2 regions of the Janthinobacterium kochi genome follow, and region 1 is predicted to be linked to the other one. Evidence: predicted binding sites of a transcription regulator. Region 1 holds the regulator's gene; the other holds the start of a gene.

Region 1 (3,663 bases):
ACCGTATTTTCCCTGGCCATCATGGGCGTGGCGCATGCCGAGAAGGCCGATTCCGAGAAGGAAGCCGTCATCACGGCACGTAGCGGCCACGTCGATGACGTCAAGCAGGTGCGTACCCTGACGGGCGACGTCGTGCTGGTCAAGGGGACGCTGACCATGAAGGCGGGCCGGGCCCTGATCACGGAAGACCCGCAAGGCTACCAGTTCATTACTTTCTGGGCCGATCCCGGCAAGCTGGCCACCTTCCGCCAGAAGCGCGATGGCGCGGGCGACCTGTGGGTCGAAGGCGAAGCAGAGCGCGTGGAATACGACAACAAGACGGAAGTGGTAAAACTGTTTTCCAAGGCCAAGGTGACGCGCCTGGAAGGCTCGAAAGCGACCGACGTGGCCAATGGCGCCTTCATTTCGTATGACAGCCGCAAGGAAGAGTTTGCGATGGAAAATTCCAACAGCGGCACCAGCACCCCGGATGGCGGCAGCGTGCGCATGGTGATCCAGCCGAAGACCAAGGCACCGGCGGCGGAGAAAGCGCCGGCCACGCCTGCGCCAGGAAATAAATAATGGACAATACACGTTGCGGCAGCACCCTGATCGTTCGCGGGCTGCAAAAAACCTATGGCAAGCGGCAGGTCGTGCATGACGTCTCGCTGCAAGTCGAATGTGGCGAAGTGGTGGGTTTGCTGGGGCCGAACGGCGCCGGCAAGACCACCTCGTTCTACATGATCGTCGGCCTGGTGCCGTCGGACGGCGGCAGCATCGATATCAGCGGCGTGGACATTTCCCGCCTGCCGATCCACCGCCGCGCGCAGATGGGCCTGTCGTATCTGCCGCAGGAAGCGTCTGTGTTTCGCAAGCTGACGGTGGAAGATAATATCCGCGCCGTGCTGGAAATCCAGACCGTCGAAGGCCGTCCCCTGAAGAAGGCCGAGATCGAGGAGCGCCTGGATAAACTGCTGGCCGACTTGCAGATTGAAAAGTTGCGCGAGAACCAGGCGCTGTCCCTGTCGGGCGGCGAGCGGCGCCGCGTGGAAATTGCCCGCGCGCTGGCTACCGACCCGCGTTTCGTGCTGCTCGACGAACCGTTTGCCGGTGTCGACCCCATCGCCGTGATCGAGATCCAGCGTATCGTGCGCTTCTTGAAGGAGCGCAATATCGGCGTGCTGATCACCGATCATAATGTGCGCGAGACGCTGGGTATCTGCGACCGTGCCTACATCATCAACCAGGGCTCCGTGCTGGCGTCGGGACGCCCCGATGACATCATCGCCAACGAGTCGGTACGCCGGGTCTATCTGGGCGAACACTTCCGTATGTGAGCCAATGAAACAATCATTGCAGCTGCGCACTTCGCAGCACCTGGCACTGACGCCGCAGTTGCAGCAATCGATACGCCTGTTGCAATTGTCTACCCTGGAATTGCACCAGGAACTAGAGCAACTGCTGACGGACAATCCCTTGCTCGAGCGCCTCGATGACCCGCTCGACCGTTCGCTGCGCCTGCTGTCCGACGGGGCATTGAGTTCCACGGCCGCGCCGGCCGAAGCACCGCCCCAGCCGCCAGGCCAGGATGCGCCTGCAGCACCGGCCGAAGCAGAAACCTTTGACGGCGAGGCGGGCGAGGGCCCGGCCGCCGCGGATGGCGGCGACAGCGACTGGAGCGAGGCGAGCCGGGGCAAGGCGCCCGACGACGAAGATTCCCGTCCGCAACTCGAAGCCCACCACTGCACCCTGCGCGAACACTTGATGGAGCAGATGCGCGTGACGGTGCTCGAATTGCGTGACCGCGCGCTGGTCGAGCTGATCATCGATGCGCTCGACGACAATGGCTACCTGGAAGAGTCGCTCGACGACATCCTGGCGCGCCTGCCGGAAGAACTGGAAATCGACGCCGACGAGATGCGCACGGCCTTGTCTCTGCTGCAAAGTTTCGATCCGCCCGGCGTGGGCGCGCGCAATGCGTCCGAATGCCTGGCGCTGCAAATCAAGCGTTTGCCGCATATTGCCATGGTGACGCGGCGCATGGCCCTTGTTATCGTGGAAAAGCATCTGGCCTGGTTTGCCCAGCGCGATTTCAACAAGCTGAAAAAAGCACTCGATTGCGATGAGGAAGACTTGCGCGAAGCACAGACCGTGATTCGCCAGTGCAATCCGCATCCGGGTGCCGTCTTTGCCTCGGATGTGTCCGATTACGTGGTGCCCGACGTCGTCGTCAAGCGCGCGCGCAATGGCTGGCAAGTGACCCTGAACAATGACGTCATGCCGCGCCTGCGCGTCAACGCCATGTACGCCAACCTGCTCAAGCAGGGCAAGGGTGAGGGTGCCATGGGCGCACAGTTGCAGGAAGCCAAGTGGCTGATCAAGAATATGCGCCAGCGCTTCGACACGATCCTGCGCGTGGCGCAGGCGATAGTAGAAAGACAAAAGAACTTTTTCTCGCATGGGGCCGTTGCCATGCGCCCCCTTGTGCTCCGTGAAATAGCTGATACACTGGGTTTACACGAGAGTACGATCTCGCGGGTAACAACTCAAAAGTACATGCTGACCCCGCACGGCATGTTCGAGTTGAAATATTTCTTTGGTAGCCACGTCGCCACCGAAGCGGGGGGCGAAGCGTCATCGACGGCGATACGGGCATTGATCGTGCAACTGACAGGAGCTGAAGACCCTAAAAATCCTTTATCCGACAGTAAGATTGCGGACATGCTGGGGGAACAAGGCATGGTGATTGCGCGACGTACTGTTGCCAAATACCGGGAAGCGTTGAAAATTCCGCCAGTGAGCCTGCGTAAGTGTTTGTAAGTTTTTTTCGGTTCCTCTGCGGGCCGGAGTCGATGGACCGCACGAACCCGATCATCTTTAGGAGTGTGTATGAATCTCACCATCAGCGGACATCATCTCGAAGTCACACCAGCCATCCGTGAATACGTACAAACGAAGCTGGAGCGTGTGAAACGTCATTTCGATCAAGTTATCGATATTGCCGTGATTCTGACCGTGGATAACCTCAAAGAGAAAGAAAAACGTCAAAAGGCCGAAGTCAACCTGCGTCTGAGTGGCAAGACCGTCTACGTGGAAAGCCTGGCGCACGACCTGTATGCCGCCATCGATACCCTGATCGACAAGCTGGACAGGCAAGTGATGAAGTACAAAACCAAAGTGCAAGGGCACGGTAAAGAGGCGATCAAGCATCTGCCAGACAACTCAGAGGAAGACGCCGTCGTCGCCGTCTAAGGCCACCCGCTTCCAGCAGTTGTGATCAACTAAGGGCGCACATCTTGCGCCCTTTTTTGCGCCCGGACCTGTTGAACGCAATGTTCCCCGTGCAGGCGCTAGAATGTTTGCACTTTCACTTCTTTCCTGCCTGCCATGAGCGACTTCGTCCAGACCTCCATCCGCAATCGCACGGGCCACATCGTGCTCGACCGCCCGAAAGCCTTGAATTCCCTGTCGCTGGATATGGTGCGCGCGCTGAGTGCGGCCCTGCTGGCCTGGCGCGACGATCCGCAGGTGGACGCCGTCATCATTCGCTCCAGCAGCGACAAGGCCCTGTGCGCCGGCGGCGACATCCGTTTCTTTTACGATGCGGGCCTGGCCACGCCGCAAGGCGGCAGCGCCCAGCTGGAAGATTTTTTTACGGAAGAATATGCGCTAAACCATTTGATT
Region 2 (3,663 bases), on a different contig from region 1:
TGGCCGAATTTCAGTTCCGCGTGCAGCTTGCCCGCAAACCGTTCCGTATCGGCAGACACATCGTTGCGGATATGCTTGAGATTTTCCACCACATCATCCATGCAGGCAAGCAGGGAGCGCGGCATGTCGCCGCGCAGCATCAGCAGTTCCGCCACCCGTTCCGGGGTGATCACGTCGCGGTAGACCTTGCGGTAGATTTCAAAGCCGGAAACGGAACGCAACAGGGCCGCCCAGTAATAAAAGTCGCGCTGGGCGATGTCTTTCGACGTGTCGCGCGCGCCGTGGAACTTCACGTCGAGGATACGCGCCGTGTTGTCGGCCCGCTCCAGGAAGGTGCCCAGGCGAATGAAGTGGATCGCTTCATCCTTGAGCATGGTGCCCAGGGTCACGCCGCGCGACAGATGCGAGCGGTACTTGACCCATTCGAAGAAGGCGCTGGGGTCCGTTTCCAGCAGATTGCTTTTCAGGCGCTTCTGCATGTCGAGCCAGGTGGCGTTCTGAATTTCCCACACTTCCGTCGTCAGGGTACCGCGCACGGCGCGGGCGTTTTCGCGCGCGCCCGTCAGGCAGGCCAGGATGGACGAGGGGTTGTTCGGGTCGCGCACCATGAAATCGAGCACGTCGCGCGTGTGGAAGCGGCCATATTTATGGTCGTACGCGCTTTGCAGCTCGGAAATGCCCAGGGTGGCGCGCCAACCCTGTTCCGCATCCTGCTCGGACTGGGGCAGCATCGAGGTCTGCATGTTGACGTCGAGCATGCGCGCCGTGTTTTCCGCCCGCTCCGTGTAGCGGGCCATCCAGAACAAATGATCGGCAGTGCGGCTCAGCATGTTTTCTCTCCTGCAAAAGCGGATGTGGCTTCCAGTACCCAGGTATCCTTGGTGCCGCCCCCTTGCGAGGAATTGACGACCAGCGAGCCTTCACCGAGGGCCACGCGGGTCAGGCCGCCCGGCACCATGGAAATCGTCTTGCCCGACAGCACGAACGGACGTAAATCGATGTGGCGCGGCGCGATGCCGGCGTCCACATACGTGGGGCAGGCGGACAGGGCGAGTGTCGGCTGGGCGATGTAGCCGCCCGGGTTGGCCAGCAGGCGCTGGCGGAAGTCCTCGATCTGCGCGGCGCTCGAGGCCGGCCCCACCAGCATGCCGTAGCCGCCCGCGCCATGCACTTCCTTGACGACCAGTTTCGCCAGGTTGGCCAGCACGTAGGACAAATCGGCGCTCTTGCGGCACTGGTAAGTAGGCACGTTGTTGAGAATCGGCTCCTGCGACAGGTAGAACCTGATCATGTCGGGCACGAACGGGTAGATCGACTTGTCGTCGGCCACGCCCGTGCCGATGGCGTTCGCCAACGTCACTCTTCCCGCGCGATACACGGACAGCAAGCCCGGCACACCCAGCGAGGAATCGGAGCGGAAGGCCAGCGGGTCGAGGAAATCGTCGTCCACCCGGCGGTAAATGACATCGACGCGCTTGGGGCCGCGCGTGGTGCGCATGTACACGGAATTATCGTTGACAAACAGATCCTTGCCCTCGACCAGTTCCACGCCCATTTGCTGGGCCAGGAACGCGTGCTCGAAGTAGGCGGAGTTGTACATGCCGGGCGTCATGACGACGACCGTGGGGTCGTCCACGCCCATCGGTGCGACGGAGCGCAGGTTATCGAGCAGCATGTCCGGGTAATGGTCGACGGGGGCGATGCGGTTTCGGGCGAACAGTTCCGGGAACAGCCGCATCATCATCTTGCGGTCTTCCAGCATGTAGGACACGCCGGATGGCACCCGCAGATTGTCTTCCAGCACATAGAATTCGCCCTGGCCCGCGCGCACGATGTCGACACCGGCGATGTGTGCATAAATGTCGGAGGCGACGGAAATGCCCTGCATTTCCGGGCGATACTGGGCATTCTTGTAGATTTGCTCGGCAGGAATGATACCCGCCTTGATGATGTTTTGCTCATGATAAATATCATGGATGAACATGTTCAAGGCTTGCACGCGCTGCACCAGGCCCGTCTGCATCTGCGCCCATTCGGCGGCGGGAATGATGCGCGGGATGGTGTCGAACGGAATCAGGCGTTCCGTGCCGGCATCGTCGCCATACACGGCGAACGTGATGCCGACGCGGCGGAACGTCAGGTCGGCTTCGGCCCGTTTGCGGGCGATGGTCTCGGGCGATTGCTGCTCCAGCCAGCGGCTGAATTCACGATAGTGTTCACGTACCTTGCTGTCCGTCCCCACGTCATCTGCAGTCATTTCATTGAAAAAATTTGCCATGTTGTGATTTCCCTTGAGCCGTGTCTATGTATAGCTCAGCAGGAAGCGTGCCAACAGGGCGGGCGTGAACAGGTGCAAATATGACCACTTTTGTGGCGTCGCGCCGCCACTCGCACCAATTCGGTGCGCTAGTTGTCACTCTTGGGGACGTCGCCGGGCTGGACGAAGGGACGGCAGTCGACGGGCACGTCAAAGATGAAGCTGGTGCCCGTTTCGGGTGCGCTGTCGACGGCGATGCTGCCGCCGTGGCTCTCAGCCACGTTTTGCACGAAAGGCAGGCCGATGCCCCAGCCTGGCGCGGGGCTGTCGTTTTCGCGGCGCAGGTAGTCGAAGATGCGTTCGGCCTGTTCTGGCGCGATGGCGTGGCCGCTATTGTGGACGGTGATGATCAGGCGCTCGTGGGCCGCTTCCACGTGCACGCTGACTGGGGCGTCGTCGCCATACTTGATGGCGTTGCCGAGCAGGTTTTCCAGTGCGCGCCGCAGCGAATTCTCGCACCACCAGCCGATGACGGATTGCCCGCTGACCTGGCATTTTCCGGGCCGCTGCAGGTTGACCTGGCTTGCCACGGTGTGCACCAGGGTCAGCACGTCGAAGTGGCTCAGGGCCAGCGGCAGCCGCTGGCCCCGGTGGTAGCTGAGGCTATCGAGCAAGTCCTCGATCATGCTGTCGAGCCGTTTGCTGTGCTCGGCAATCTTGTGCGCCAGCAATACCACCCGTTCCGGGTCCGCTGCCCTGAGCAGCAACTGGGCGCTGGTGCTGATGACGGCCAGGGGATTGCGCATGTCGTGCGACAGGCCGGCCGCGATGCGGCGCTGGAAGCCTTCGTGCATGCTGGTAAATTCGCGTATCGATTCGCGGATGCCCGCATCGATCGATGCGTTGAGCACATGCCAATCCTTGCTGCGCAGGCTGATGCCGGACTCCTGCGCGACGGCGACAAAGCTGTCGCGGAAGATCTGGTATTCCTGGATCACCTGTTCCGGCCCGTAATTGGTCATGCGCGCCCGTTCATTGCCATGCACGGCGGGCACGTTGCTGTTGCTGGCGGCGTTTTCGCGCGGATGGCCCGGGGTCAGCGCCTCGGCCAAGTTATCGAAAAAGGCCGGCAGGGTATTGGTGAGGACGGGCGTGAGCAACTGGTCCGCGCCGCGCACGCTGGCGCGCACGCGCTGTTCCCAGGCGCTGAGGACGGCATCGCGCATGGCGAAGAGGCGCTGCGCGCGCGGCAATGGATGGCGTGCGCCTGCGTGACGATCCTCCTGATGATCCGTGGCAATATTCACCTGAACTCCCTGACAGGAATGGCTATGCTCTCAATAGTATGCACCGAATCCGCCGCCAGGGAAACGGCATTATTGTTCAGTATCGGGCTGCCGCAAGGC

Evidence for each region. Region 1 encodes sigma-54, which starts transcription at its own class of promoters, with help from an activator protein. Its sites were predicted from a motif close to TGGCANGNAANCTGCTTT; they were not measured.
Region 2: a site for sigma-54 is predicted at 2,314-2,331, ahead of ACQ4WL_RS11965 (circularly permuted type 2 ATP-grasp protein). Genes of this name have one in related genera too.

The regions. Positions count from the first base shown of each region.
Region 1 covers NZ_JBNYXO010000022.1:32,804-36,466, reverse strand. The annotation lists gene lptA (lipopolysaccharide transport periplasmic protein LptA) at 1-561, shown strand, start outside; gene lptB (LPS export ABC transporter ATP-binding protein) at 561-1,316, shown strand; gene ACQ4WL_RS26625 (RNA polymerase factor sigma-54) at 1,321-2,799, shown strand; gene hpf (ribosome hibernation-promoting factor, HPF/YfiA family) at 2,869-3,231, shown strand; gene ACQ4WL_RS26615 (enoyl-CoA hydratase/isomerase family protein) at 3,367-3,663, shown strand, end outside.
Region 2 covers NZ_JBNYXO010000004.1:352,925-356,587, forward strand. The annotation lists gene ACQ4WL_RS11960 (alpha-E domain-containing protein) at 1-830, opposite strand, end outside; gene ACQ4WL_RS11965 (circularly permuted type 2 ATP-grasp protein) at 824-2,278, opposite strand; gene ACQ4WL_RS11970 (sensor histidine kinase) at 2,407-3,564, opposite strand; gene ACQ4WL_RS11975 (hypothetical protein) at 3,634-3,663, opposite strand, start outside.